2 regions of the Streptomyces sp. NPDC057702 genome follow, and region 2 is predicted to be linked to the other one. Evidence: riboswitches for the same ligand, from Rfam matches in the RefSeq annotation. Region 2 holds a riboswitch; the other holds the start of a gene.
What was found. A riboswitch is a leader RNA that binds a small molecule or an ion and turns the genes downstream of it on or off. The one in region 2 is predicted to bind S-adenosylmethionine.

Region 1 (14,388 bases), on a different contig from region 2:
GGCACGAACTGCGCACCCCCATCACCATCGTGCGCGGCCACTTGGAGCTCATGCACACCGGCCCGCACGGGGCGGCCGAGCGCGAGGAGACCATCCGGCTGGTCACCGACGAGCTGGACCGGATGAGCCGCATCGTCGAGGACCTGCTGCTGCTGGCCAAGGCCGAACGCCCCGACTTCGTCACGCCCGCCCCGGTGCAGCTCGCCGAGCTGACGGCCGACGTCTTCGTCAAGGCCCGCACGCTGGGCGAACGCCGCTGGGAGCTGACCGAGGTCGCCGAGGGCGAGGCGTGGCTGGACGCCCAGCGCATCACCCAGGCCATGGTGCAGCTCGCGCAGAACGCGGTGCAGCACACCACGGTCGGCCAGCGCGTGCGCATCGGCTCCCGGCGCGCCGCGGGCCGGGTGGAGCTGTACGTCGCGGACACCGGGCCCGGCGTACGACCCGAGGACGCCGAGCTGATCTTCGAGAGGTTCCGGCGGGGCACCGCGCGGCGCGGCGCGCGCGGCCCGGGGGCGGCCACCGACAGTCACGGCGGCGGCGCGGGCCTTGGCCTGTCGATCGTCAAGGCCATCGCCGAGGGCCACCGGGGCCGCGTCGAACTGCGCCCCGGCGACTGGCACGCTCCCGCCCCCACGGCCCCTGCCGCCCCCGCCCCGGGGGCCGCCACCCGCCGCCCGTCCCCGGCCGAGCCCGGGGACGGGGCCGGCGCCACCTTCGTCCTGCTGTGGGAGGAGACCCCGCGATGAAGCGCATCCTGATCGCCGAGGACGAGGAGCGTATCGCCGCCTTCGTCGAGAAGGGCCTGCGGGCCAGCGGCTTCGTCACCACCATCGCGGCCGACGGCGACACCGCGGCCGACTACGCCCGCACCGGCGGCTTCGACCTGATCATCCTCGACATCGGCCTGCCGGGCCAGGACGGCTTCACCGTGCTGCGCGGGCTGCGCGAGGACCGGGTGAGCACCCCGGTGATCGTGCTGACCGCGCGCGACTCCGTACGGGACACGGTGGCCGGCCTCGAAGGCGGCGCGGACGACTGGATGACCAAGCCCTTCCGGTTCGAGGAACTGCTGGCCCGGGTGCGGCTGCGGCTGCGCACGGCCGCCCGGGTCCCGGAGGTGACGGTGCTGCGCAGCGGGGACCTGACGCTGGACCTGCGCACCCGCCGGGCCCGCTCGGGTGCCCGGTCGGTGGACCTGACGGCGCGCGAGTTCGTCCTCCTCGAACTGTTCCTGCGCCACCCCGGCCAGGTGCTCTCGCGCGAACAGATCCTCTCCCACGTCTGGGGCTACGACTTCGATCCCGGCTCCAACATCGTGGACGTCTACGTCCGGGCCCTGCGCAGGAAGCTGGGCGCCGCGCGCGTGGAGACCGTGCGCGGCATGGGCTACCGGCTACCCTGACCGACGGTCCGGGGCACCCGTCGCCGACGCCCCGCGCGAGCCCGGGGCCGCGCCCGGGTCGGGGGTTCGCGCGCACCCGACACCCATCCGGCGCGCGCCCCGGGCGTCGCATGAAGTTCCTCTCATCGCGCGCTCATCAGCGGCTCACCGGCGCTTTTGAGACTGACGGAGTGACCTTCACCCACCGTCAGGCCGCCGCCTGGTGCGCCGCTCTCAGCGCGTGCGCCGTGCTGGCCGTGCCGGGCAACCTCCCCGGGCTCGCCGTCGACGCCAGGATCACCCTGGCCGTCTTCGCGTTCGCCACCTGCGCCTGGATCGCCACCCCGATCGACGACACCTACGTCGCCCTCGGTGCGGGGCTGGCCCTGACGGTGACCGGCGTGATCAGCGGCGAGACCTTGTTCGGCACCCTGGGCGACGCCACCGTGTGGCTGCTGATCTGCGCCTTCGTCCTGGCGGCGGCGGTCGGTCGCAGCGGGCTCGCCGGCCGGGCCGCCGCGTTCCTGGTGAGCGGGGCGCGCAGCGTACGCCAACTCGCCCACCTCACCACGGCCGCCCTGGTGGCCACCGCCTTCGCCATCCCGGCCACCTCCGGCCGGGCGGCTCTGGCGCTGCCGGTGTTCCTGGCGCTGGCCAGGGTGTTGGCCGACCGGAAGCGCGTGGTGGTGATGCTCGCGCTGCTCTTCCCCACCGTCATCCTGCTCTCGGCCGTGGCCACCCTGATCGGCGCCGGTGCTCACCTGATCACCGTCTCGGTGCTGTGGGAGAGCACCGGCGAGGAGATCGGCTTCGCCCGCTGGCTGCTGCTCGGGCTGCCGCTCGCGGTCGCCTCCGCTCATCTCGCGGCCGAGGTCGTGCTGGTGACCACGACGCGGCGGGCCGACCGCGAGGGGCCGGTACGCATCACCGTCGAGCAGTTGCGGGAGCACACCCCGCAGCCGGTGAGCGGCCCGCTGACACCCGCGGAGGCCCGCTGCGCGCTGCTGCTCGGCACGGTCGTCCTGCTGTGGTGCGCCGAGCCGTTGCACCAGGTGCCGCCGGCCGTCGTGGCGCTGATCGGCGCGCTGGTGGCCACCTCGCCGGCGCTGGGGACGGTGCGGCTCAAGGACGCGTTGGGCACCGTGCCGTGGTCGTTGCTGCTGTTCATGGCGGCCACCATGGCCATGGGCATCGCGCTCGCCACCTCCGGCGCGGCCCGCTGGCTGGTGTCGGGCCTGCCCGGCGACGGCGTACCGCCCTGGCTGTTCCTGGGCGTGGTCGTCGCGGTCAGCACGGCGGCCCACCTGGTCCTCCAGTCCCGCTCCGCCCGTTCCAGCGTGCTGGTCCCGCTGGTGGTGGCCGCCGCCGGCGAGGCGGGCGTCAACCCGGTCGCCGCCGCCCTGGCCTCCACGGCGGCGGCCGGCTTCTGCCACACCCTGCCGGCCTCGGCCAAACCGGTCGCCCTGTACGCGGGCCTGCCGGATACCCCCACCTACACCCCGCGCGACCTGCTCCGCCTCTCCCTGGTCCTGGCCCCGCTGACGGCGGCCCTGGTCCTGGTCTTCGCCCTCGCCGTCTGGCCCCTCCTCGGCGTACCACTCTGACCCGCGCCCCGCCCCGGGCGGGTGACGCGCCACACCGACCCCCCGCACCAGGCCGGCCCTCGCCCTCCGGCGTCACACCGGGACCGCGCCGCGCCCCGCCACTCCCGTCACCCCACGCCCCGGCCGCCGCGCCGCCGACATCCCTCGTCCCACCTCACCCACCCGCACCCGCACTCACGGAGCACCATGAACGCCCACACCTCCCGCCCGCTGCGCTGTGCCGTGGCCCCCAGCGGCTTCAAGGAGTCGCTGTCCGCGCGCGAGGCCGCCGAGGCCATCGCCGAGGGGCTGCAGCGCGTCGTACCGGATGCCGAGACCGACCTGATACCGCTGGTGGACGGGGGTGAGGGGACCGCCGAGGCGCTGGCCGCCGCCAGCGGTGGCGCCCTGCACCACCGCATCGCCACCGGGCCGGTCGGCGACCCGGTGCCCACCCACTTCGCGCTGCTCGGCCCCGGCGCCCGCGCGGGTCACGGGGCGCGTACCGCCGTGGTCGAGATGGCCGCCGTCGCCGGGCTGGCCCTGGTGCCACCCGGCCGGCGCGACCCGGGCGCCACCACCACGCGCGGCGTCGGCGAACTCGTCCGGGCCGCGCTGGACCACGGGGCCCGTCGCGTCCTGGTCGGCTGTGGCGACTCGGGCACCTCCGACGGCGGCGCGGGCGCGCTCCAGGCGCTGGGCGCCCGACTGCTGGACGCGGACGGTCGCGAGCTCCCGCCCGGTGGCCGGGCCCTGACCCGGCTGGCCCGGATCGACGCGAGCGGCCTCGATCCCCGGCTCGCCGACGTCGAACTCCAGGTGGCCTGCAACCCGTTCAACGTGCTGGCCGGTCCGCACGGTGTGGCCCGGGTCTTCGGCCCGCAGAAGGGCGCCACCCCGGAACAGGTCGAGGAGCTGTCGGCGGCGCTGGACCGCTGGGCCCTGGTGCTGACGCGCGACGTCCACGAGCCCCGCCTCGCCCGGCGTGCCCGCGGCCGGCCCCGGGCCGGCCGCGAGACCACCGGCCACCCGACGGGGCACGCTCCGGGTCACCCCGCGCTCGCTCCGCCACGGCTGAGCCTCGTATCCGTCGACCCCGCCCCGGCCGGACTCGATCTGCGCCACGGGCCCGGAACCGGTGCCTCCGGCGGCCTGGGCGCGGGACTGGCGGCGCTCGGCGGGCAGTTGCTCCCCCGCTTCGACGTCCTCCTGGACGGCCTGGACCTCGACGCCCGGTTGGCCCGCGCCGATCTCGTCGTCACCGCCGAGGGCGCGCTCGACCGGCAGACCACGCGGGGCAAGATCCCGGCCGAGGTCGCGCGCCGGGCCACGGCGCACGGCCGGCCCGTGCTCGCCCTCGCGGGCACCATCGGCGAGGGCGCCCGGGAGGTGCGCGGGGCCGGGGTGGACGCCTACCACGGCATCCTGCCCAGGCCGGTGGCGCTCGCCGAAGCCCTGGGCCGGGGCGGCGAGTTCCTCGCGGACGCGGCGGAGGCGGCCCTGCGGATGATCCTCATCGGCACCCGGCTGGCCGGCACCCCGGCCTGTCCGCCGCCCCCGGCTCGGCCCGCCCCGCTGCCGGGGCCGGCCCTCGCGTCGGGCTGAGACCCGGGCTCCGCCACGAGCGGCGCGGGGGCGGCTTACGGGCTGGCCGAGCGCGACGGATCGGCGCCCCACGCCAGTTGAGCCGCCCCGGCCGAGTGCGGCGACCTCGCGCGCCGGGCAGGTGGAAGCCGACGGGTCAGCGCGCGCCCGCCCCGCGGTCCGGCACGCAGCGGCCACCCTCGGTGCGGTAGCTCCAACGGGCGCCCTGGCTCACCAGCTCGCGTACCGCGCGCACGAACCGCTCGACGTGCTCGTCGGGCGTGCCGGCGCCGAAGCTGACCCGGATCGCGTTCAGCGCGCCCGAGCCGCCCGTGGCCTGGTCCGGCGCGCCGCACTCCCCCGGCTCCGTCGGCTCGCTGTCCAGCAGGGTGCGCACCAGCGGGTGGGCGCAGAAGAGGCCGTCGCGTACGCCGATGCCGTACTCCGCGGAGAGCGCGGCGGCGAAGTGCGAGCTGTTCCAGCCGTCCACCACGAAGGAGAGCACGCCGACCCGGGGCGCGTCGTCGCCGAACAGCGACAGGAAGCGCACCTGCGGAACGTCCGCGAGCCCCTCTCGTACGGCGGTGATCAGCCGCTGCTCGCGGGCCACCAGCGTGTCGAAGCCGGCCTCGGTCAGCGCCCGGCAGGCGGAGGCGATGGCGTACACGCCGATCACGTTCGGGGAGCCCGCCTCGTGCCGGGCCGCGGTGGTGTGCCAGGCCACGTCGACGCCGCCGTCCTCGGCGCGGGTCACGGTGCGGCTGGCGCCGCCGCCGGCGAGGTAGGGCTCGGCCTCGGTCAGCCAGTCCGCGCGGCCGGCGAGCACGCCGGAGCCGAAGGGCGCGTACAGCTTGTGGCCGGAGAAGGCGATCCAGTCCACGTCCAACTCGGCGACGCTGACCGGGTGGTGGGGCGCGAGCTGGGCCGCGTCCAGCACGATCCGGGCGCCGTGCGCGTGTGCCGCCGCCGCCAGTTCGCGTACCGGCCACAGCTCGCCGGTGACGTTCGAGGCGCCGGTCACGCAGACCAGCGCGGGCCCCTCGGACGCGGCCCGTTCGGCCAGCGCGTCCGTCAGGGTCCGCACGGCCTGGGCGGGCGAGCGGGGCGCGCTGAGGTAGGTCACGCTCACGCCCTCCTGCCGCTCCCAGGGCAGCAGCGCGGCGTGGTGCTCGGTCTCGAAGACGAACACCCGCGTGCCGGCGGGGAGCACGGCGGCCAGGAGGTTCAGCGAATCGGTGGTCGAGCGGGTGAAGACGACCTGGTCGTCCTCGCGGCAGCCGAGGAAGGCGGCCACGTCCGCGCGGCTGGTCTCGAAGAGGTCGGTCGACAGCTGCGAGAGGTAGCCCGCCCCACGGTGCACGCTGCCGTAGTACGGGGCGTACGCGGCGACGTCGTCCCACACCCGGCGCAGCGCGGGGGCGCTGGCGGCGTAGTCGAGCGCGGCGTAGGTGACCTCGCCCCCGGTGACCAGCGGAACCCGCACCTCGTCGCCCAGCACGGGCAGCGGCGCCGCCTCCGCCACGGCGTCACAGGCGGGCTCGGCCGGCGCCGCGCCGGCGGCGGTGACCTCGGCGGTGGCGCCGGGGGCGTCCGTGGTGGCGGGGGCGAAGGCGGTGGGGGCGGCGGCGAAGGGGCGCGTGGACATGGCGAGATCTCCCGGCAGGGCAGGGCTTCACACGAAGGGAAGCATCAGGGCTTGGGAAACGCACGGCTGACGGGTGACCCGTCGACAGGTGCGGAAAACGGCCCGGGAAGCGCCCGGCGAAGGGCACGGAGGATGGGCCGGAACATCCGGAGAGAACCGGAGGAGGAACAGGGGCCGCTGGGCCCTAGCGCATTCGCTGACTCACGGAGCTTCTCCCTCGACCACCAGGACCCCTGGATGTCTCACTCGAAACGAGTGCGGAGGGGTCCGCGCTTGCCGTAGACCTCGCTGCCTACGGCCTGGTCATCACCCGGGGCACCCCGCCACGGACGGAGGGTTGCCGGACAGCGGGCCGGGGCCTGAATCGCTGTCACTCGTGACCTGCGAAGCATCATGCCACACCCTGGCCCCACCGCAAACGCCGCCCTCCCCCACCCGGCCCGAACAGGGCATCGAACCAGCCACTCCGCGCCCACCCCGAGCCCTCGTGGCACACCCCCGTGACCAGCGCGGAACGGCGCGTACGGCGGGCAGAAGAACGCCAGGGCGCGCCCCCGCGCGGGGACGCGCCCTGACCTGATCCTGTCGCGGTTACGCCTGGCTGGCGGCCACCCAGCGGTCCAGGGTGCGCTGGGCCGCGCCCGAGTCGATGGACTCGGCGGCGCGGCCCAACGCCGCCGCGATCCGGTCGGGAAGCGGCGGCAACTCGGCCGCCGGGGCACCCACCTCGAAGCGGCCGGCCGACTCCGCGGCCGACTCCGCGCGCAGCCCGTCCAGGGCCACCAGCGCCGCCGCCGAGTTGAGCAGCACCGCCTCCCGGACGGGTCCGGTCTCCCCCGCCAGGAGTCGCCGGGCGACGTCGGCGTTGTACGAGGCGTCGGCGCCGCGCAGGGCCTCCACGGGCACCATCTCCAGGCCGACGTCGCGGGGGTCGAAGGTCTGCTCGCGCACGGCCCCGTCGCGCACCTCCCACACGCGTGAGGTGGCGGTGGTGGTCAGTTCGTCCAGGCCGTCGTCGCCACGGAAGACCAGCGCGCTGGACCCGCGGCCGGCCAGCACGCCGGCCAGGATCGGCGCCATCCGGGCGTCGGCCACGCCGGTGGCCTGGGCCGTGACCTTGGCGGGGTTGGTCAGCGGCCCCAGGAAGTTGAACGTGGTGGGGATGCCCAGCTCGCGGCGGGCCGCCGCCACGTGCCGCAGCGAGGGGTGGAACTTGACGGCGAAACAGAAGGTGATGCCCGCCTCCTCGGCGACCTCGGCCACCCGTGCCGGCGTCAGGTCCAGGTTGACGCCGAGCTTCTCCAGTACGTCGGACGCCCCGCTGGCCGAGGAGGCCGCCCGGTTGCCGTGCTTGACGACCCGAGCGCCGGTGCCGGCGACGACGATCGAGGACATGGTGGAGATGTTGACCGTCTTGGCCCCGTCGCCACCGGTGCCCACGATGTCCACGGTGGGCCCGGGCACCTCGATGAGGTTGGCGTGCTCGTACATCGTGCGGACCATGCCGGCGACCTCGTCGACCGTCTCGCCCTTGGCCCGCAGGGCGACCGCGAAGCCCGCGATCTGGGTGTCGCTGGCCTGCCCGCGCATGATGCGGTCCATCGCCCAGGCGGAGGCGTCGGCACTCAGGTCCTGGCCGGCGAGGAGGGTGCGCAGGATACCCGGCCAGGTGTGGGCCGTCGCGCTGTCGCCGCCTACCGGGGTCACAACGTTCATGGTCCACGCTCCTGGTGGTGGTTTTGGGTGTGATGCCAGCCTATCGAGGGCCGGGAACCACGAAGAGCCCCGTCCAGACATTGGACGGGACTCTTCGCTGTGGCGATCAGCGGGTGATCAGGTGGGATCAGTGGTGGCCGTGGCCGCTCGTGATCTCCTTGTACTCCTCGACGGTCGGCTTGGCGATCTGGTTGTCCTCGCCGTACAGGCCCTTGGAGAGCTTGACGCGCAGCTTCTCGGAACGGGTGGCCTTGCGCTCCACGCCGTTCTCGTCGACTCCGGCCTCAAGCTCCAGCGGCTCGTACTGGTCGTGCGCCGTGAGGGTGTGGAGCTGGTCCTGCGACAGCGGCTCGTGGACCTCGACGAACTCGCCGTGCGGCAGGCGCTTGATGATGCCCGACTCGCGGCCGTGCAGCACCTTGTCCTTGTCGCGTCGCTGCAGACCCAGGCAGATCCGCTTGGTGACGATGAACGACAGCACCGGCAGGACGAAGAACGCGATGCGCGAGAACCAGGTGATCGAGTTGATCGACAGGTGGAAGTGGGTGGCCCACAGGTCGTTTCCACCGGCGATCAGCATCGTCAGGTACGTGGTGATCCAGGCGACGCCGAAACCGGTCCGGGTCGGCGTGTTGCGCGGCCGGTCCAGCAGGTGGTGGTTGCGCTTGTCGCCGGTGGCCCAGGACTCGATGAACGGGTACACGGCGATGGCGAGCAGCACCAGCGGGAAGATCACCAGCGGGATGAACACACCCAGCACCAGGGTGTGACCCCATGCGTTGATCTCCCAGCCAGGCATCACCCGGATCAGGCCCTCGGCGAAGCCGAGATACCAGTCCGGCTGTGCGCCGGTGGACACCTGGTCTGGTCGGTAGGGACCGATGGCCCACACCGGGTTGATGGTGGCTACCGCCGCGATGGCCGCGATGACACCGAAGACCAGGAAGAAGAAGCCGCCGGCCTTGCCCATGTACACCGGCAGGAACGGGGTGCCCACCACGTTGGTGTTGGTCTTGCCGGGCCCGGCCCAGTGGGTGTGCTTGTGCAGGAACACCATGATCAGGTGCGCCACGACCAGGCCGAGCATGATGCCCGGCAGCAGCAGGATGTGGATCGAGTAGAACCGGCCGACGAAGTCGTGTCCGGGGAACTCGCCTCCGAAGAGGAACATCGACAGGTAGGTACCGATCAGCGGCACCGACAGGATGGCGCCCTGGGTGAAGCGGACACCGGTGCCGGAGAGCAGGTCGTCCGGCAGCGAGTAGCCGGTGAGGCCGGTGAAGAGGCCGAGCACCAGCAGCAGGAAGCCGAAGACCCAGTTCATCTCACGCGGCTTGCGGTACGCACCGGTGAAGAACACGCGCATCATGTGCACGAACATGCTGCCGACGAAGATCAGCGCGGCCCAGTGGTGGATCTGCCGGATCAGCAGACCGCCACGGACCTCGAAGCTGATGTCCAGCGTCGAGGCGTACGCCTCCGACATCCGGATCCCCTGCATCGGGACGTAGGGACCGTCGTAGACGATCTCGCCCATGCTGGGGTTGAAGAACATCGTCAGGTACACACCCGTGAGGATGATGATGATGAAGCTGTAGAGGCAGACCTCACCCAACATGAACGACCAGTGGTCGGGGAAGATCTTGCGCATGTTGGCCTTGGCCAGGCCGTAGATGCCCAGCCGGCTGTCGGCCCAGTCGGCGACGCGCTCGCCCGCTGGAGCCTTCTTGCGCCGAGTGTCGGTTGCAGTACTCATCCGCGCTCCCAGTAGGCAGGACCGACGGGCTCCGCGAAGTCGCCCATCGCCTCAAGGTAGCCCTTGTCGTTGACCGTGATCCGAAGCTGCGGCAGGGCGTGGCCCGCCGGGCCGAAGATGACTCGGCCGCCGTCGGTCAGGTCGAAGGTCGACTGGTGGCACGGGCACAGCACGTGGTGAGTCTGCTGCTCGTAGAGGCTGATCGGGCAGCCGACGTGCGTGCAGATCTTCGAGAACGCGACGATGCCCTCGTGCGACCAGTCCAGCTCGCGCTTGTCCTTGATGTTCTCCGGCTGGAGCCGGACGATCATGAGCGCCGCCTTGGCGATCTGGTTGTTGAAGTCGTGGTCCTCTTCGCTGAGACCCTCGGGCATCGCGAACGTCAACGAACCGACCGCGATGTCCTCGGGGCGCAGCGGCTCGTGCGTGTTCTCGTTGATGAGCATCTTGCCCTTGGCCCACTTGGTGTGCCGGAGCATCGTGCCCGGCATGGGGCCCAGGTCACGCAGCAGCACCAGACCGGTCAGCGGGACCATGGCCACCGCGCCGATCAGCGTGTTGCGGACCAGCTTGCGGCGGCCGAGGTCGGACTCGCGGGCGCCGTCCTTGAACCCGGCGAGCACCTCCTCGCGCACCTCGGGCGAGGCCTCGATGTCGTGCCGCTCCTCGGGCACCTCGACATCGGTCATCAGCGTGCGGGCCCAGTGGATGGCACCGGCGCCGATGCAGAACAGCGCCAGTCCGAGCGTCAGACCCAGCGAGAGGTTCAGCGCGCTGACGTGCCCGATCGGGAAGACGTAGACGATCTTGTCGACCGGGAACGAGACGTACGAGGCGATGAAGCCGATCGTGGACAGCATCGACAGCGTGAAGAGGCCGGCGACCACGCGCTCGGAGCGCTTGGCGGCCCGCTCGTCGATGTCCTGCACACGGTGTTCGTGGGGTGGCAGCCCCGGGTTGGCGAACGGGTCCTCCCGTGTCGCCAGCGCGCCGCCGTCGGCGTCGTCCTGCTGCTGTGGCAGGTTCTCTTCTGAGTTGTCTTGGCTGCTCATGACTTCTTGGCCTTCGTGGTCCGGGCTGCGACCCAAATGGTGATGGCGACCAGAGCGCCCAGGCCGAACACCCAGGCGAACAAGCCCTCAGCCACCGGGCCGAGTCCACCCAGTTGGAAACCACCGGGGCTCTCGGTGTCGTCGCTGTTGACCTTGTTGAGGTAGGCGATGATGTCCCTCTTTTCCTTCTCCGGCATGACCGAGTCGGGGAAAGACGGCATGTTCTGCGGGCCGGTCTGCATGGCCTCGTAGATGTGCTTCGGGCTCACACCGTCAAGAGGGGGCGCGTACTTGCCGTTGCTCAGCGCCCCGCCCTTGCCCGAGAAATTGTGGCACTGGGCACAGTTCGAACGGAAGAGCTGCCCACCGTTGGCGGCGTCCTCCGTACCGTCGAGGCTGTACTGACCCTTGGTCGGCGTTTCTGGACCGGCGCCGAGCGAGGCGACGTACGCCGCGAGCTGCTCGGTCTCGCCGGCCGTGTAGACCTTGGGCTTCTTCGGGGCCTGGGCACCGTTCTGCTGAGCCGGCATGCGGCCGGTGCTCACCTGGAAGTCCACGGCGGCGGCGCCGACGCCGACCAGGCTCGGACCGTCAGATGTGCCTTGGCCGCCAGTGCCGTGGCAACTGGCGCAGCCAACGGCGTAGAGCTTCTTGCCCTCGTCGATGGCGAGGGAGGTCTGGGCCTCGTCGGCCTTGGCCTTGTCCGCCGGCGCGAACGCGGCGTAAAGCCCCCCCGTGGCCGCCAGCGCGAAGAGTAGGACGACGAGCGCCGCCAGCGGATGGCGCCGTCGTGCGGAGAGCTTTTTCACGGATTACCCCGGTGTCAGGATCTTCTGCGTCGATGCTTCTGGCTGCGTCTCTGGTGAAACGCGGGTCCGGTGCGGGACCGGTTACTTGATCATGTAGATCGTGGCGAAGAGGCCGATCCAGACAACGTCGACGAAGTGCCAGTAATACGACACGACGATGGCCGCCGTCGCCTGCTCGTGGGTGAACCTCTTGGCCGCGTACGTCCTGCCCAGGACCAGCAAGAACGCGATGAGTCCGCCCGTCACATGCAGCCCGTGGAAGCCGGTGGTCAGGTAGAACACCGAGCCGTACGGGTCGGACGAGAGCGAGAGACCCTCGTGCTTGACCAGTTCGGTGTACTCGAAGACCTGACCGCCAACGAAGATCGCACCCATCACGAAGGTGACCACGAACCACATGCGCAGCTTCTTCACGTCACCGCGCTCGGCGGCGAAGACGCCGAGCTGGCACGTGAGGGAGGAGAGCACCAGGATCGTGGTGTTCGTCGCGGAGAACGGGAAGTTCAGCGCATCGGCCATTTCCTTCCAGTGCTCTGCTCCGGTCACCGATCGGAGGGTGAAGTACATCGCGAAGAGGGCCGCGAAGAACATCAGCTCGGAACTCAGCCAGATGATGGTTCCGACGCTGGTGAGGTTCGGCCGGTTGACCGACGGGTGCGCGTGCCCGGTATCTGTTGCTGTTGCTGTCGCCACGACCGACATTATGTCGGTCGCTTATCCCGCCCTCACCTCGGGGGGTCCCGTTCGGAGTGTCAAGGCTGTTCAAGCGGCTCGTACGGCCTATTCCAGCGGTCCCCCGAAGGAGCGAAACGGTATGCCCGGCTCCGCAACGGGTTCCGCTCGCCCGCCCTCCTGACGCCCCGTCGGCCTCCGGCGGCCCCTGGTCGGGGCGTGCGGGGCCGGGTCGGGCCGGTTCGGCCCGGGGAGCCGTACGGCGTGGATGCGTACGACCTCTCCTCGCGAGGGGCCCCGGCGCAGTAGCATCCGCCCCACGGACCCACTCCGTTTCGTGCCGTCCACCTGCCTGGAGGAAAGATGCGGCCCACTGCCACGGTGCTGGTCTACAGCGATGACGCGGGCACCCGCGAGCAGGTGCGACTGGCGGCCGGGCGACGGCCGGCGGCCGACGTCCCCGAGGTCACGTACCTGGAGTGCGCCACCCTGCCGGCCGTGCTGGAGGCGCTGGAGGTCGGCGGGATCGACGCGTGCGTGCTGGACGGCGAGACGGCGCCTGCGGGCGGCCTGGGCGTGTGCCGGCAGATCAAGGACGAGATCTACGCCTGCCCGCCGGTGCTGCTGCTGATGGGCCGCCCACAGGACGCCTGGCTGGCCACCTGGAGCCGTGCCGAGGCCGCCGTGACGCTGCCGGTGGACCCGGTGGCCCTGGCCGACGCGCTGGCCGGGCTGCTGCGCGCGAAGCGGGCCGTCAGCGCCTGACGGGCGGCGTACGCCCAGCGGAGTGAGGGGGTCCGGCACGCGGTGTCGCCGGGCCCCCTTCGGCGTGCTCGGGCGGGTACGTGCCCGGCGCGGTGGCCTCAGATCGCCGGGCGCAGCCGGGCCGCGTCGGCCGGGCCGCCGTCCTGGCGCAGGCCCGCGGTCAGGGCGCTGCCCTGACGCCACTTGTCCCAGGACAGGTTCCAGTCGCCGAAGCCGTTGTCGAACGGTGTCATGGTGGTGCCGCCGCTGCCGGTGACGGTGACCAGGTCGCCGGGGCGCACCGTGTCGAAGAACCAGCGCGCGTTGGCGGTGCTCATGCCGGTGCAGCCGTGACTGACGTTGGCGGCTCCGTGCGAGCCGGCCGACCAGGGCGCGGCGTGCAGGTACTCGCCGCTCCAGGTGACCCGGGTGGCCCAGTGCACCGGCAGGTCGTACGAGTCCGAACTGCCCTCCGCGATGCCGATGCTGGTGCCGCGCATGCGGACGAAGGACTCCTTGGCGAGCACGACCTTGACTCCGTTGCGCGTGTCGAAGCCGGGCTTGCCGGTGGTCACGGGGATGGTGCGCAGCACCCTGCCGTCGCGACGCACGGTCATCTGGTGCGCCGAGGCGTCCGTGACGGCCTCGATCCGAGCGCCGGTACGCAGCGTGAGGGGCTTGGCGGGGCCGCCGTACAGCCCGCCCGCGACCTTGATGCCGTCCAGGAGGCTGCGCACGGTGACGGTGGACCGGGCGGGCCAGTAGGCGCGCGGGCGGTAGTGCAGGGTGCGGTCGTCGATCCAGTGCCAGCCGCCCTCGACGGTGGGCCGGGAGCTGACGCGCAGCGCGCGTTCGACGGTGGCCCGGTCGGCGCGGGCCCTGACCGGGGCGCTGAGTTCGGCGGTGATCGGCTGGCCGACGCCGTAGGTGCCGCCGTCGGGGCCGAAGCGTACGCGGAGCAGTTTGTCGGCTGGCGCGGTGTCGTAGCCGATGGTCTTGCGGCCGGGCCGGCCGTCGGCGTTCTCGGTGCTCACCCGGAGCGTGTAGTGGGCCCCTGCGGCCAGCGGGGCGGTGGAGCGCCACCGCTTGCCGTCGGCGGTGAGTTCGCCGCGCAGGTAGCGGCCGGTGGCGTCGGTGGCGGTGACGTCGGTGATCCGGCTGCCGCCGCCCTTGGCGGTGACTTCCAGGGGCCGGTCGGGGTCGGCCGCGCGGCCGTCCGGGTCGCCGCTGAAGGCCACCTGTTCGGCGGCGTCGTAGGGCTTGTCCGCCAGTGGGTCGGGGGAGGAGCCGCCGCACGCCACGGCGCCTATCGCCAGCGGCGTCACCAGGAGGGCGCAGCGGATGGGTATTCGGGTGCGAGAGGTGTGGCTCATGTCCACACGCTAAGAACGGCGGCGGGATTCGGCGCGCGCAGCGGCGCAAACGAGGGGCGTGCCCCGGGTG
Region 2 (14,388 bases):
CACGCCGCCGCCGGGTGGGGGCTCACACGGACCTTGGGCAGGAGCTCGGCGTAGGTGGCCGCGTCGTACTCGCCGGCCACCGGTGAGCGCACCGTCGCCGCCGACAGTGCCACCGCGCGGGCCAGCCGCTCCGGCCAGGGCAGTCCTTCGGCGAGGCCGGAGAGCAGGCCGGCCACGGCCGAGTCGCCGGCGCCGGTCGGGTTGCCCGCGATACGGGCGGGCGGGCTCGCGCGCCAGGCGCCGTCGCCCGTGACGGCCAGCAGTCCGTCCGGGCCGAGCGAGGCGGCGACCGCGTGCGCGCCCCGGCGTCTGGCGTCCCGCGCGGCCCGCACCGGCTCGGTGGACCCGGTGAGCGCGGCCAGCTCCTCCGCGTTCGGCTTGACGATGTCGGGCCGGGCGGCGATGCCCCGGCGCAGCGGTTCGCCGCTGGTGTCGAGCAGCACCGGCACGTCGGCGGTGCGCGCGGTGCGTATCAGCTGGGCGTACGCGCCCACCGGCAGTCCCGGTGGCAGGCTGCCGCACAGCGCGACCGCCGCCGCCCCCGTCAGCAGCTCGGCGTACCGGTCGGCGAAGGCGGCCCACTCGGCCGGCGTGACCTGCGGACCCGGCTCGTTGAGCTGCGTGGTGTCGCCCGAGGCGGCGTCCACGAGGCCGACCGTGCGCCGGGTGGTGCCCGCGATGGGGACGAACGCGTCCGCGACGCCCGGGTACGCGCCGAGCTGGTCGCGCAGCGCGGCGCCCGTCGCGCCGCCGACCAGGCCGGTGGCGACCGTCTCGTGGCCGAGGGTGGCCAGCACGCGGGCGACGTTCACGCCCTTGCCGCCCGGCCGCTCGATGACCTCGGAGATCCGGTGGCTGTGGTGGGGCCGCAGGCGTGGCAGGCGGTAGGTGATGTCGAGGGCAGCGTTGAGGGTCACGGTCAGGATCACTGCGGGCTCCCCCTCCCGTTGGTGGTGGACGTGACGGTGCCCCGGCGTCGCGGTGGCGGTCGGCCGGCGCGGTCGGGTCCGAGGCCGAAGGTCCGGCCCCACGCGCCTGGTCCGGGTCGCGTGTCGCGGCGCGCGGAGCGGTTGGCTTACTGCCAGCGATCATGCCAAAGCCGGGGCGGTTGTCCCACCCCTGTAGGCCAACCGCGCGGCTCTGACGCGTTATGAGCCGTTGTCGACGTGTTACGCCCCGCTTCGGGGCGTATTCCGCTCCGACGGCTGGCCGGGCGTGGGGCGGGGCCGCGGGCGACTGGCGCTCGCGGCCCCGCTCTTCGCGCCGGCGCCCACGGGGCGCGGCCTGGCGCGCGTCCTCGGCCGGGGGGTGGTCGGCCGGGGCGGGCGCGCGGCGGCTCAGCTCGCGGGCCGGATCACCCACGCGCCCCGGCGCATCACACCGACCAGCGCGAACTCGGCGTCGAGCACCACCAGGTCGGCGTCCTTGCCCGCCTCGAGCGAGCCGATCCGGTCGGTGAGCCCGAGCACCCGTGCGGGGGTGGCGGACAGGGCGCGTACGGCCTGCTCCACGCTGAGCCCGTCGACGGTCACCGCGCGCCGGAAGACCTGGTCCAGGGTGAGCGTGGAGCCCGCGATGGAACCGGCCGTCGGGCCCTCGCTGATGCGCGCCACACCGTCCTTGACCTCGACCTTCATCGGGCCCAGCGGGAAGATGCCGTCCTCCATGCCGGCCGCGCCCATGGCGTCGGTGATGAACGCGACCCGGTCGGCGCCCGCGCTGCGGAAGGCCAGCTCCAGCGTCGCCGGGTGCAGGTGCGTGCCGTCGTTGATCAGCTCGACGGTGACCCGCTCGTCCTCCAGGAGGGCGGCCACCGGGCCCGGCGCGCGGTGCAGCAGCGAGGGCATGGCGTTGAACAGGTGGGTGGCCACGCTCGCGCCGGCCTCGATGGCCTCGCGCGTCGCGTCGTACGTGGAGTCCGTGTGGCCCACGGCCGCCACGACCCCGGCGTCCACGAGCAGCCGTACCGAGTCCAGGCCGCCGGGCAGTTCGGGCGCCAGCGTCATCATCTTCGCCGTGCCCCGGGCGGCGTCGACCAGCTTGCGCACGTCCGCCGGGTCCGGGTCGCGCAGCAGGGTCGGCTCGTGCGCCCCGCAGCGGTGCGGCGAGATGAACGGGCCCTCGAAGTGCACGCCCGCCAGCTCGCCCTGCTGGACCAGCTCGGACAGGACGTGGGCCTGCCGGGCCACCTCGTCCAGGTCGCCGGTGACGGTGGAGGCGAGCATCGTGGTGGTGCCGTGCCGGCGGTGGGTGTCGATCGCGCGCAGCGACTCCTCGGTGGTGCCGGAGGAGAAGGAGGCGCCGCCGCCGCCGTGTACGTGCAGGTCGACGAAGCCGGGGACCACCCAGTGACCGGGCAGGTCGAGGTGCTCGCCCCCGCCGGCGCCCGCCGCGTCCGGGCCGGCGGGACCGGCGGAGACGACGTGGCCGTCCGCGACCGTCACCACACCGGACTCGACGACTCCGGTGGGCAGGACGACGCGGGCGCCCGCGAGAGATGTTCGTTCGGCCATCAGGCGGATACCTCCGTAGCGAGAAGATCCCAGGCGAGCAGACCGGCGCCCAGGCAACCGGCGGTGTCCCCGAGCGCCGCCGGGACGATGTCGGGGAGCTGTTGGAACGTGACCCGCTCGGCCACCGCCGCGCGCAGCGGCACGAACAGCGTGTCCCTGGCCTCGGCGAGCCCGCCGCCGATGATCAGCCGGCGCGGGTCGAGCAGGGTGAGGGCGATGACCAGGCCGTCGGCGAGCGCGTCCACGGCCTCCTGCCAGACGGCCAGCGCGCGCGGGTCGCCCGAGGCGACGGCCTTCGCGCAGTCGGCGGCGTCCGCGTCCGGGGCGCCCACGGCGGTGGCCCAGGCCCGGCTGACGGCCGCGGCCGACGCCAGGGTCTCCAGACAACCGCGCTGGCCACAGCCGCAGTCCGGACCGTCGGGGCGCACCACGACGTGCCCGATCTCGCCGGCGTAGCCGTGCGCGCCGGCCTCGACGCGGCCGTCGATGCCGATGGCGCCGGCGATGCCGGTGCCCAACGGCACGAACAGGTAGCGGTCGGTGCCCTCGCCGGCACCGATGCGCCCCTCGGCCAGGCCGCCGGCCCGCACGTCGTGGCCGAGCGCGACGGGCACGCCGTCCAGGCGTTCGGAGAGCAGGGCGCGCATGGGCACGTTGTTCCAGCCCAGGTTGGTCGCGTACACCGCGACCCCGGCGGTCTCGTCGACGATGCCGGGCACGGCGACGCCGGCCGCCGCGGCGGGGGTGCCGTACCGCTCGGTGCCGATGGCGTGCAGCTCGGCCGCGAAGTCGAGGATCGCGGCTATCACGGCGTCCGGTCCGCGTTCGCGTTCCGTCGGCCGCCGAGCCGTGTGCAGCAGCTCGCCGTCCGCCCCGACCAGGGCGGCCTTCATTCCGGTGCCGCCCACATCGAGGGCGATGACGTGTTTCACGCGGGATAGTCTCGCGCGATTCACCGCTAGAGGTCTAGGCCACTTCGCCGTCGCGGAGTGTCGCGCCCTGTCGCCGCACGGGTTGTCGGCCGTTTTCGGGGTGCGCGAAAGCGTGCCCGAACGCACCCGCTCGGGCACCGGAACCCTTCGTTCGGTCATCGGTTCTCGCCCGAACACCCCGTGGGCGTACGCGTGGCGCGGGCCCGACGGCCGGTCGGTCGGGCGGGCGCGGACCGGCCGGGCGAGGGGCGGGCGCGGGCCGGGCGGCGACCGGCCCGTGAACGGCGACCGGCGTACGGGCTGAGCGCCGGAGGCCGGTAAACGATCTGTGAGACCGCACACGGTGCCGGGGCGAAGCGCCTGAATGGCCCGGAAATCAACCTGTATGGCGTGGGCGGGTGGTCGGATTCGTGGGGGGTGGTGCCCCCTCGCGAAGGGTGGTCGTGCTTAGTCTGAGCGGGCCCGGCGACGCCACGTGGAGTGACGTGTTCCGGGTCGCCGTAGCTGGTGTGGGTGACGCGGAAGTGGCCACAGGTGATACCGAAGCGAGACCAGGTGTGGTGTAGACCTCAGGGGGGTTGCGGGGGGAGACTCGCAACTCGTGTCGGAGAGTGACACTCCGGCAGATTCCGGTAGACGAGCAGAGCGTGAGGGTGGGTACCGGTTGTGCAGCGGCGGCGGTTCTTGAGTCTGACGGCGGCGGGTGCCGCCACGGCGGCGGTCTCCCCGGCGCTGGCCGCCTGCGGAGCCGGCTCGGGCTCCGGTGACGTACGGCTGAAGCTGGTCGCGGCCGACTACGGCGACACCAGCACCAACAGCTCCCTGAACTACTGGGGCGACCTGGCGCGGGCCTTCGAGACCCAGCACGGCAACATCAAGATCGATGTCAACGTCTTCAGCTGGACCGACATCGACAAGAAGGTCGCCGAGATGATCGACAAGGACGAGACCCCGGATCTCGTCCAGTTCGGCACGTACGCGGACTTCGCCGCCAAGGGCATGCTCTACCGCGCCGACCAGATCCTGTCCATCCGCACCCAGGCGTCCTTCCCCTCCGCCATCACACAGGCGGGCGAGGTCAAGCGGGTGCAGTACGCGATGCCGTTCGGCGCCAGCACCCGGCTGCTCTTCTACAACAAGAAGCTCTTCGGCGAGGCGGGCATCGCCAAGCCACCCACCGACTGGGACGAGCTCCAGACGGCCGCCGAGCAGCTCAAGGCGATCGGTGTGAAGTACCCGTACGCGCTGCCCTTCGGCCGCGAGGAAGCCCAGGCCGAGACCCTGATCTGGCTGCTCAGCGGTGGTGGTGGCTACACCGACGGCTACGGCAGCTACATGCTCGACTCGCCCGAGAACGTCGCGACGCTGGAGTGGCTGCGCGACGAACTCGTCGGCAAGGGCCTCACCGGCCCCCGCAAGCCCGGCTCCCTCAACCGGCAGGACGCGTTCAACGCCTTCACGCGCGGTGAGGTCGGCATGCTCAACGGCCACCCCACGCTCATGCAACAGGCCGTCGGGCACCGCCTGGAGTACGACGTGGCCCCGCTGCCCGGCCGCGACGGCCTCTCGGCCACCACGATGGGCGTGGCCGACTGGATGATGGCGTTCAAGAAGAACGGCCACCGCAAGCAGATAGGTCAGTTCCTCGACTTCGTCTACAGCGAGCCGAACGTCGTGGCCTTCGCCGCGAAGTACCGGCTGCTGCCCGTCACCAGCGAAGCCTCCGCCACGATGCGCCGCAACGACGAGTACAAGAGCATGTGGCGCTTCCTCGACGGGCTGGAGACCGCGCAGTTCTACCCGTTCGACAAGACGTCCTGGGCCAAGGTCAACGAGTCCCTGCGGGAGTCGGTCGGCACGATGGTGCTGAAGGGCGGCGACCCGTCGACCGTGCTCGGGGAGATCCAGCGCACGGCCGACGCCACGGAGAACGAGGAACGTTAGGTTGGCCGGCGTGACCCACCCCGCCGAGCCCGACCCCACTCCGGACCCGCCCCGCCCCGCGTCGGAGCGGATATCCCCTGACGCGGGCGTGGTCGCTGACGCGGGCGCTGATACGGGTGCGGGTGCGCGCGCCGGGGCCGACGAGACCGCCGGGGCCGCCGAGTCCGACGAGGCCGGTGAGCCGAGTCGGTCGTCCCCGGGCTCCCCGCCCGGCGAGGGCGACACGCTCTGCGCGCGGGACGCCGCCGTGTTGGCCATGGAGAGCCGTGGCTGGCCGGGGCCCGGTGTGAAGGAGCGGACCATCCGCGAGCGGCTCGGCATGTCCCCGACCCGCTACTACCAGGTGCTCAACGCCCTCCTCGACGACCCGCGCGCCCTACGGCACGACCCGGTGACGGTCCACCGGCTCCGACGGCTCCGCGACGACCGCCGCGACCGCCGCTGACCCGGCAGCCGTTGACCCACTCGTCCTGACGCGGCCGGCCCTGACCCGGCAGCCGCTGACTCACCCGTCCTGACGCGGCCGGCCCTGACCCGGTCACCTGGCCGGGCGGATACGGCACCGCTCCGACACGAGCCGCACACCCGGACGCCGGCGGTCCCCGCGCACGGCCCGGCTCCGGCGGACGGTTCAGCTCCGGCGGAGGTGTCCCGTTCCCGCGCGGGTCGGCCCCGGCGGGCGTGTCCTGTCTCGCGCGGGTCGGCCTCGCGCACCGCGCGGCGTGGGGTACCGCACCCCGTGGTGCGCACGGCGCCCCGTGGTGCGCACGGCGCCCCGTGGTGCGCGGGGCGCCCCGTGGCGTGTCGGGCCCGTGACGGGGCGGCGGCCGAAAGCGTGTGGTGGGTGGTGGCTGGTCCGGCACCGGCGACGGGGGCGGGGCGCGCCGGTAGGGTCGGTCGTATGGGCATTCCCGTCCCCGCCACCGCCGCCGGCCGCGCCGGCCTCGCCGCGCTGCTCGCCCGGCCCGAACGGGCCGTCATCGCACTCGACTTCGACGGCACGCTCGCCGAGATCGTGCCCGACCCGGAGCAGGCCCGCGCCCACCCCGCCGCCGTGCCCGCGCTGGCCGCGATCGCCCCGCTGGTCGGCACGGTCCTCGTCCTCACCGGCCGCCCCGCCGAGGTCGCGGTGCGCTACGGCGGCTTCGCCGGCGTACCCGGCCTGGAGCGCCTGGTCGTTCTCGGCCACTACGGCGCCGAGCGCTGGGACGCGGCCACCGGCGGGTTGCACGCCCCCGAGCCGCCGCCGGGGGTGGCCGCCGCGCGCGCCGAGCTGCCGGCCGTGCTCGCCCGCGCCGTCGGGGCCGACGGCGCCTGGGTCGAGGACAAGAGCCGCGCCATCGCCGTCCACACGCGTCGGGCCGTCGATCCACAGGCCGCGTTCGAGGCGCTGCGCGAGCCCCTGGCCGGGCTCGCCCGCCGGCACGGCCTCATCGTCGAGCCGGGCCGCCTGGTCCTTGAGCTGCGCCCGCCCGGCGTGGACAAGGGGACCGCGCTCACGTCGTTCGTCACCGAGGTGGACGCGGAGGCCGTGTTGTACGCGGGCGACGACCTCGGCGACCTCGCCGCCTTCGACGCGATCGAACGCCGCAGGTCAGCGGGCCAGCCCGGGGTGCTGGTGGGCAGCGGCAGCACGGAGGTCACCGCGTTGACCGAGCGCGCCGACCTCGTCGTGGACGGCCCACCCGGCGTGGTGGCCCTCCTCACGGCCCTGGCCGACGCCCTGCGCTGAACGTTTCCCCCGCCCGCCCGATCACCCCGGCCACCCGGCCAGGCGACCATCGAGCGCCCCACCCCGTCCGGGCCGGCCCCCGTCCGGCTGGCCAGCCATCGGGCCCGCCCCCCTTCGACCGGGCCCGCGTGCGAGGGGGCCCGGGCCGGCAGCCGACGGGGACGCCGCGCACAACGCCGTGGCCGCCCCGCACCAGGGGGCGGCGGGCGTCCACGGTGGGAGGCGGGTGGGCGACCGCCTCGGCGGAGCGCCCCGCGCTACGTCGCGCCCAGGGCGCGTAGCTGGGCCAGGAACCACTCCCGGGGCGGCAGCGCCGTCGCCGCCTTGGCCAGCCGTTTCGTGCGTGCGGCGCGTTCGGCGGGGTCCATCGAGAGTGCCTCGTGCAGGGCGCGGGCCGTCGCCTCCACGTCGTACGGATTGACCGTCAGCGCGTCCTCGCCCAGCTCCGCGTACGCGCCCGCCTCGCGCGAGAGCACCAGCGCGCAGCCCGCTTCCGAGATCACCGGGACCTCCTTGGCGACCAGGTTCATGCCGTCCCGGATCGGGTTGACCAGGGCCACGTCGGCGATCCGGTACGCGGCCAGCGAGCGCGCGAAGTCGTCCTTGACGTGCAGGACCACCGGCTGCCAACCGGGCGTCCCGAACGCCTCGTTGATCTCCTCGGCGACCCGCCGCACCTCCTGCGTGTACTCCCGGTAGACCGCGAGGTCCTGGCGGGAGGGGTAGGCGAACGCGACGTGGACGACCCGCTCCCGCCACTGCGGCCGGTCGGTGAGCAACCGCCGGTAGGCGTGCAGGCCGCGCACGATGTTCTTGGACAGCTCCGTCCGATCGACCCGGACGATCACCTTCCGCCCACCCTCGCCTCCCTCGACGCCGCCGGCGGCCGGTGCGTCCGCGCCGGTCGGGCCGCCGTCGATCTGCGCGCGCAGCGCGTCCCGGCGTTCGGCCACGTCGGCCGCGCGCGAGCGGGCGCGCAGGAACTCCGCGTCCGCGCCCAGGCCGTGCACCCCGAGCCGGGTCGTGCGGCCGTCGAGCTCCACCGTCAGCTCGCCCGAGGCCGTGTCCCGCCCGACGCGGGCACCGAGCACCCGCGCGCAGCAGTCCGCGAACGCCTCGGCCCAGCGCGCGGTCAGGAAGCCGGCGCGGTCGCCGCCGAGGATGCCGCGCAGCACGGCCTCGGCGACGTCGTCCGGCAGCATCCGGTAGTAGTCCGGCGGCGCCCACGGCGTGTGCGAGAAGTGACCGATGCGCAGGTCAGGGCGGCGCTCCCGGAGCAGCGCCGGCACCAGCGTCAGGTGGTAGTCCTGCACCAGCACGGCCGCCCCCGGCGCGGCCTCGCGCGCGAGCGCGTCCGCGAACGCCCCGTTGTACGCCTCGTACGCCGCCCACTGGCGCGCGAAGTCGGCGTCGAACGACGGCTCCAGCGGCGTCTGGTAGAGCAGATGGTGGACGAACCACAGCACGGAGTTGGCCACGCCGTTGTACGCGGCGGCGAAGACCTCCGGCTCGATGTCCAGCATCCGCACCCGCTGGCCACCGGTGTCCGCGGTGTCCAACAGCGCCCCGGCCCGGCCGCCGGCGGCGTCCGGGGCGGCGCTCCGGGCGGTGTCGGCCCCGTCGCCGGCTCCCGCGCCGGCCCGGGCGGCGGCCTGGCGTACCGCCTCCCGGTCGCCGTCGCCGAGCGCGGCGCACACCCACACCGCCTGGGCGTCCGCGCCGATCGCGGAGAGGCCGGAGACCAGCCCGCCACCGCCGCGCCGGGCGGTCAACGCGGGCGGCTCGGGGGACGCGGCGGAACGGGGGGACGGCCGGGGCTCGGGCGCGCTCGCGGCGTCGGAGCCACCGGGTGCGGTTCGCGATGGCGAACGGGGCGGGGGTGACGCCAGCGCGTACGAGACGGGTCCGCGGTTGGAGGCGACCAGCACCAGGGCACCGGGCCCTGGGTCGGCGTCTCGCGCGGAGTCGGCGGCGTCCTGTGCGGGGTACGCGGGGACCATGCGGCGAGCCTAGCCAGGACCGGAACCGCTCAAACGTGCGGACGCATCCCGCCCCACCCGCCTACCCGGCCACCACCCGACCGCCCGACGACTCCCGCTACGCCGATTCCCGTACGCCGCGCCCGCCCCGTGCCACCCACGACCCCCGCGCGCCGCACGACCCCCGACCGCCCGCGTCGTCTCAGGCCGCCCAGCGCTCCGCGTACTCCGGGATCTCGATCATCGGCGGGCGTTCCTCGGTGTCCACCGGGTACGTGTGCGGGGTGAATCCGCCGTCCGCGCCACGCGTGAACTGCGTCAGCTGCGGGCGCACCAAGTGACCACGGGCCAGGCGTAGTTGGGCGGTGCGGTAGATGGCCGCCGCCATCCGGCCCAGGGCCTGGCCGTCCTGGTGGCGATGGCGGCGTACGCCCACGTCCACCTGGCCGAGCGCGTCGAGTCCGACCGTGTGCAGCGCGTCCACCAGCAGGCCGATCTCCACGCCGTAGCCGACCGGGAACGGCAGTCGCTCAAGGAGCGACCGGCGCGCCGCGTACTCGCCGCCGAGCGGCTGGACGAACCCCGCGAGCAGCGGCCAGTGCAGGTTCAGCAGCGGCCTGGCCACCAGTTCGGTCACCCGACCGCCCTGTCCGGCGGGCCCACCACCCACCACGTCGCCGGGTTCCTCGTCCGGCTCGACCGGGTGCCCCGACAGCTGGAGCGGCCGGTCGTACATCGCCTTGACGAACTGCGTCTCGGGGTCGGTGAGCAGCGGGCCGACGATCCCGGAGACGAAGGTGGTGGAGAAGTCGCGCAGGTCGGCGTCGACGAAGCAGACGATGTCGCCGTCCGTGGCCAACAGCGAGCGCCACAGCACCTCGCCCTTGCCCGGCACCGTCGGCACCCGGGGCAGCAGGCTGTCGCGGTGCACCACGCGCGCCCCCGCCGCCCGCGCGACCTCGGCGGTGCGGTCGCTCGATCCCGAGTCCAGCACCACCAACTCGTCCACCAGGGGAGCCGGGCCCATCAGGTCGCGACGTATCGCGGCGACGATCGCGCCGACCGTGGCCTCCTCGTTCAACGCCGGCAGCACCACGCTGACGCGGGTGCCGGTGGCCCGTTTCGCCGTCAGGAGCACGTCGAGCGGACGGTCGGCGGCGGACCAGGACCGTCGGCTCAGCCAGCGCTCCACCTCTTCCAGCACGTGCGTGACTCCTTTGCGCGCCGGGCGGCGCTCGATGTTACGTTCATCTCGTGGTTTGGACGACCCCCTCCAGGGTTCCAACCTTCGGTTACAGTCTTGAACAACGCGGATGACCGTCGCATGCCGGGGTCATCACGCCAACAAACGCCTGGCTCCAAGGAGCCGGTGCCATACCGCTCATCCAGAGGGGCAGAGGGATACGGCCCGTTGAAGCCCCGGCAACCCTCCAGTCGGTTTCTCGCGAAGCGAGGCTCCCGGCCGGGAAGGTGCCAATTCCGTCTCGTGACGAGATGCGTCGCGAGGAAGATGAGGAGAAAGGGCCTCGCCTCCATGGCTGTGCAAGTCACCGAAACCAGCACCACCACCCCCGCTGACCCCGCCGTTTCCACCGGCTCGGTCGATCTGGGCCCCGCCGTCGCGCTGTCCTGTCGCGAGTGCGGCGAGCGCTTCGACCTCGGTCCGATCTTCGCCTGCGCACTGTGTTTCGGCCCCCTTGAGGTGGCGTACGACCTGCCGACCGGCGACCCGGAGGCGCTGCGCGAGCGCATCGCGGCCGGCCCGAACAGCATCTGGCGGTACGCGCCGCTGCTGCCGGTGCCCGCCGACGTCGCCGCCAAGCCCAACCTGAACCCGGGCCTGACCCCCCTCGTCCAGGCCGACCGACTCGCCAGCGAGCTCGGCGTCACCGGCGGCCTGTACGTCAAGGACGACTCGGGCAACCCGACGCACTCCTTCAAGGACCGGGTCGTGGCCGTCGCCGTCGAGGCCGCCCGCGCCTTCGGCTTCACCACGCTCTCCTGCTCCTCCACCGGCAACCTGGCCGGCGCGGTCGGTGCCGCCGCCGCCCGCGCCGGCTTCCGCTCCTGCGTGTTCATCCCGCACGACCTGGAGGCGGGCAAGGTCGTCATGGCCGCCGTCTACGGCGGCGAGCTGGTGGCCATCGAGGGCACCTACGACGACGTCAACCGCTTCTGCAGCGAGCTGATCGGCGACTCGCTCGGCGAGGGCTGGGGCTTTGTCAACGTGAACCTGCGCCCGTACTACGGCGAGGGCTCCAAGACGCTGGCCTACGAGATCTGCGAGCAGCTCGGCTGGGAGATCCCCGACCAGATCGTCATCCCGATCGCCTCCGGCTCGCAGCTCACCAAGATCGACAAGGGGCTCAAGGAGCTGATCAAGCTCGGCCTGGTCGAGGACAAGCCGTACAAGATCTTCGGCGCGCAGGCCGAGGGCTGCTCGCCGGTCTCCCGCGCCTTCAAGGACGGGCACGACGTGGTGCGCCCGGTGAAGCCCGACACCATCGCCAAGTCGCTGGCCATCGGAAACCCGGCCGACGGCCCGTACGTGCTCGACATCGCCCGGCGCACCGGGGGAGCGGTGGAGGACGTCACCGACGCGCAGGTGGTCGACGCGATCAAGCTGCTCGCCCGTACCGAGGGCATCTTCGCCGAGACCGCCGGCGGCGTGACCGTGGGTGTCACCAAGAAGCTCATCGAGACCGGGCAGCTCGACCCGACCCTGACCACCGTCGTCCTCAACACCGGTGACGGGCTCAAGACGCTGGACGCCGTCGCGCCCACGGCCGGGCCCACCGCGACGATCAAGCCGAGCCTCGACGCGTTCCGCGCGGCGGGCCTGGCGGGCTGAGGCCCGCGCGTCGGCCAGGCCGTCGGTCGCGCCCGCGACGGCGGCCCGGCCCGACCGCCGCGACCAGCAAGCTCTCCCCGTTCTCCCACGAAGGTGACCCCAACATGAGCGTCAGCGTTCGCATTCCGACCATTCTGCGCACCTACACCGACGGCAAGGCCGAGGTGAGCGCCGAGGGCGCGACCCTCGGCGAGGTGCTGGCGGACCTGGAGAAGAACCACCAGGGCATCGCCGCCCGCGTGCTCGACGACCAGGGCAAGCTGCGCCGCTTTGTGAATGTGTACGTCAACGACGACGACGTGCGATTCAGTAGCGGACTGGAAACGGTCACCCCGGACGGTGCGGGCATTTCGATCATTCCCGCCGTCGCCGGCGGCTGACCGACCCGCTCCGCCGCGAACTGCCGGAACTGCCCCGTCCACCGGAAAGTGGACGGGGCAATTCCATGTTTAGAACCGCGATAGAGTTGAAGTGATCTCCTCTCCGCCTCACGGGCCCGTGTGTGGACCGCATATGGGAACCCGTCAAAATGTGCGCGAAGCGTGGACATGTTTTGCCGGTTTACTCCCGCCATGTCCGGCCCGACTTGACCGGTAATCGCCGGAATTCGCCCCGTATCGCCGATGACGCGTGCCCAGAATTCTCGTCCGATTGACCTGTTGCTCTGGGCATCTGGGCAGATACATTCAGCGGCGGTCGACGCGTTCCGGCGCACGCCCCAGGGGTCCCCTTTCCATTCGTCAGGGGTTCTCAGGGGTGAGGTCTGACCCGGGTCCGCGGAGTGCGGTCCTGCGCAAGGGCCAGCAATAGGGGAGTTAGGAATGGCTCAGGGCACCGTCAAGTGGTTCAACGCGGAGAAGGGATACGGCTTCATCGCGGTCGACGGTGGTGCGGACGTGTTCGTCCACTACAGCGCGATCCAGATGGACGGGTACCGCACCCTTGAGGAGGGCCAGCGGGTCGAGTTCGAGATCTCGCAGGGTCAGAAGGGGCCGCAGGCGGACATGGTCCGCGTGGCCGGCAGCTGAGCGCCGACCGACTGCAGCGTGAACAAGGGCCCGCACCCTCGGCAGGGGGGTGCGGGCCCTTCGCGTTGGCCTCGCCGGCCTGGCCGTTCCGACTACCTCACCCCGGTCGACCTCGCTGATATGGCTGACCTCGCCGGTCTGGCTGACCGTGCCGGTCCGGCCGATCTCGCTGACCCGGTTGACCTCACTGGTCTGGCCGATCTTGCCGACCTGGCTGGCCTCGCTGGTCTGGCCGAGGCGCCGGCCCCGGTCGACCTCGCTGGTGTGACTGACCTCGCCGACCCGGTTGGCCTCGCTGGTCCGGCTGAGCTCGCCGCCCCGGCTGAGCTCGCCGCCCCGGTTGGCCTCGCCGCCGCAGTTGACCCCGCCGGTCTGGCCGAGGTGCCGGCCCCGGCTGACCTCGCTGGTGTGGCCGATCTCGCCGACGCGGTTGGCCTCGCCGCCCCGGCTGACCTCGCTGGTGTGGCCGATCTCGCCGCCCCGGTTGACCTCGCCGACCCGGCTCGCCTCGCCGGTCCGGTTGACCTCGCTGGTCTGGCCGAGGTGCCGGCCCCGGTCGACCTCGCTGATATGGCTGACCTCGCCGGTCTGGCTGACCTCGCCGCTCGGGATGGGTTGGTTGGCCCGGCCGATCTCGCCGACCCGGCTGGCCTCGCCGACCCAGCTGACCTCGCTGGTCTGGCTCGCCTCGCCGACCCGGCTGACCTCGTCGACCCGGCTCGCCTCGCCGGCCGATCTCGCCGCCCGGCTGGCCTCGCTGGTGTGACTGACCTCGCTGGTCTGGCTCGCCTCGCCAACACGGCCGATCTCGCCGCCCCGGTTGACCTCGCCGACCCGGCTCGCCTCGCCGACACGGTTGGCCTCGCCGGTCTGGCCGGTCTCGCCGACGTGGTTGGTCCGGCTGGTGTGACGGGGCCGGTCGGGCCGACTGTTTCGCTTCGGTCGGTCGTCGCGTTCTGGACGGTGTGGGTGATCGCTCGGGGGGCTCGGGCGTCCTGGTCGGGCTGGCCTGGACGGCCTCGCCGCTTCCGCTCGGTCGGGCCGGGTGCCTCCGTGCGACGGTCTTGGTCCGGTCCAATCGCCGCTGGGCGGCCGGGCGCGTACCGCGTGGTGGTGGCCGGCCGGTGCGGCGCTCGGGGCGCGCTGGCGCCCGCGTGGCGGGTCGCTGGCGTACGGATGGGAGGGCCGGCTCGCGCCGGGGGCGTGGCCACCTCGTGTACGGCGGGGGTACGGCGCTCGCTCGGCCCGGGCTCCGCGACCCGGGCGGGCGCCCCCCAGCGGGCCCGGGCGACGTTCCGTACCTCGATCTGACCTCGCCGCGACCGTTCCCTGTCGTTGCGATCGCGTAGAGCGAACACATATGACGACGCGCCCGCGCGCCCGCCCCGCGAGCCCCCGTGGCTATGCCG

Region 1: another riboswitch for S-adenosylmethionine. It lies ahead of ACFVFR_RS13750 (aminotransferase class V-fold PLP-dependent enzyme); the one in region 2 lies ahead of thrC (threonine synthase).

Annotation. Positions count from the first base shown of each region.
Region 1 covers NZ_JBHVJC010000015.1:59,992-74,379, forward strand. The annotation lists gene ACFVFR_RS13730 (sensor histidine kinase) at 1-749, shown strand, start outside; gene ACFVFR_RS13735 (response regulator transcription factor) at 746-1,405, shown strand; gene ACFVFR_RS13740 (SLC13 family permease) at 1,576-2,988, shown strand; gene ACFVFR_RS13745 (glycerate kinase) at 3,175-4,572, shown strand; gene ACFVFR_RS13750 (aminotransferase class V-fold PLP-dependent enzyme) at 4,709-6,196, opposite strand; SAM riboswitch class IV at 6,461-6,578, opposite strand; gene trpD (anthranilate phosphoribosyltransferase) at 6,788-7,912, opposite strand; gene ACFVFR_RS13760 (cytochrome bc complex cytochrome b subunit) at 8,040-9,668, opposite strand; gene ACFVFR_RS13765 (Rieske 2Fe-2S domain-containing protein) at 9,665-10,720, opposite strand; gene ACFVFR_RS13770 (c-type cytochrome) at 10,717-11,529, opposite strand; gene ACFVFR_RS13775 (heme-copper oxidase subunit III) at 11,611-12,231, opposite strand; gene ACFVFR_RS13780 (hypothetical protein) at 12,565-12,966, shown strand; gene ACFVFR_RS13785 (Ig-like domain-containing protein) at 13,065-14,318, opposite strand.
Region 2 covers NZ_JBHVJC010000001.1:3,581-17,968, forward strand. The annotation lists gene ACFVFR_RS00020 (1-phosphofructokinase family hexose kinase) at 1-929, opposite strand, end outside; gene nagA (N-acetylglucosamine-6-phosphate deacetylase) at 1,338-2,513, opposite strand; gene ACFVFR_RS00030 (ROK family protein) at 2,513-3,445, opposite strand; gene ACFVFR_RS00035 (extracellular solute-binding protein) at 4,130-5,389, shown strand; gene ACFVFR_RS00040 (DUF3263 domain-containing protein) at 5,400-5,834, shown strand; gene otsB (trehalose-phosphatase) at 6,291-7,121, shown strand; gene ACFVFR_RS00050 (trehalose-6-phosphate synthase) at 7,379-9,121, opposite strand; gene ACFVFR_RS00055 (glucosyl-3-phosphoglycerate synthase) at 9,303-10,304, opposite strand; SAM riboswitch class I at 10,479-10,617, shown strand; gene thrC (threonine synthase) at 10,635-11,951, shown strand; gene ACFVFR_RS00065 (MoaD/ThiS family protein) at 12,056-12,331, shown strand; gene ACFVFR_RS00070 (cold-shock protein) at 12,773-12,979, shown strand; gene ACFVFR_RS00075 (hypothetical protein) at 13,029-13,247, shown strand; gene ACFVFR_RS00080 (hypothetical protein) at 13,266-13,745, shown strand.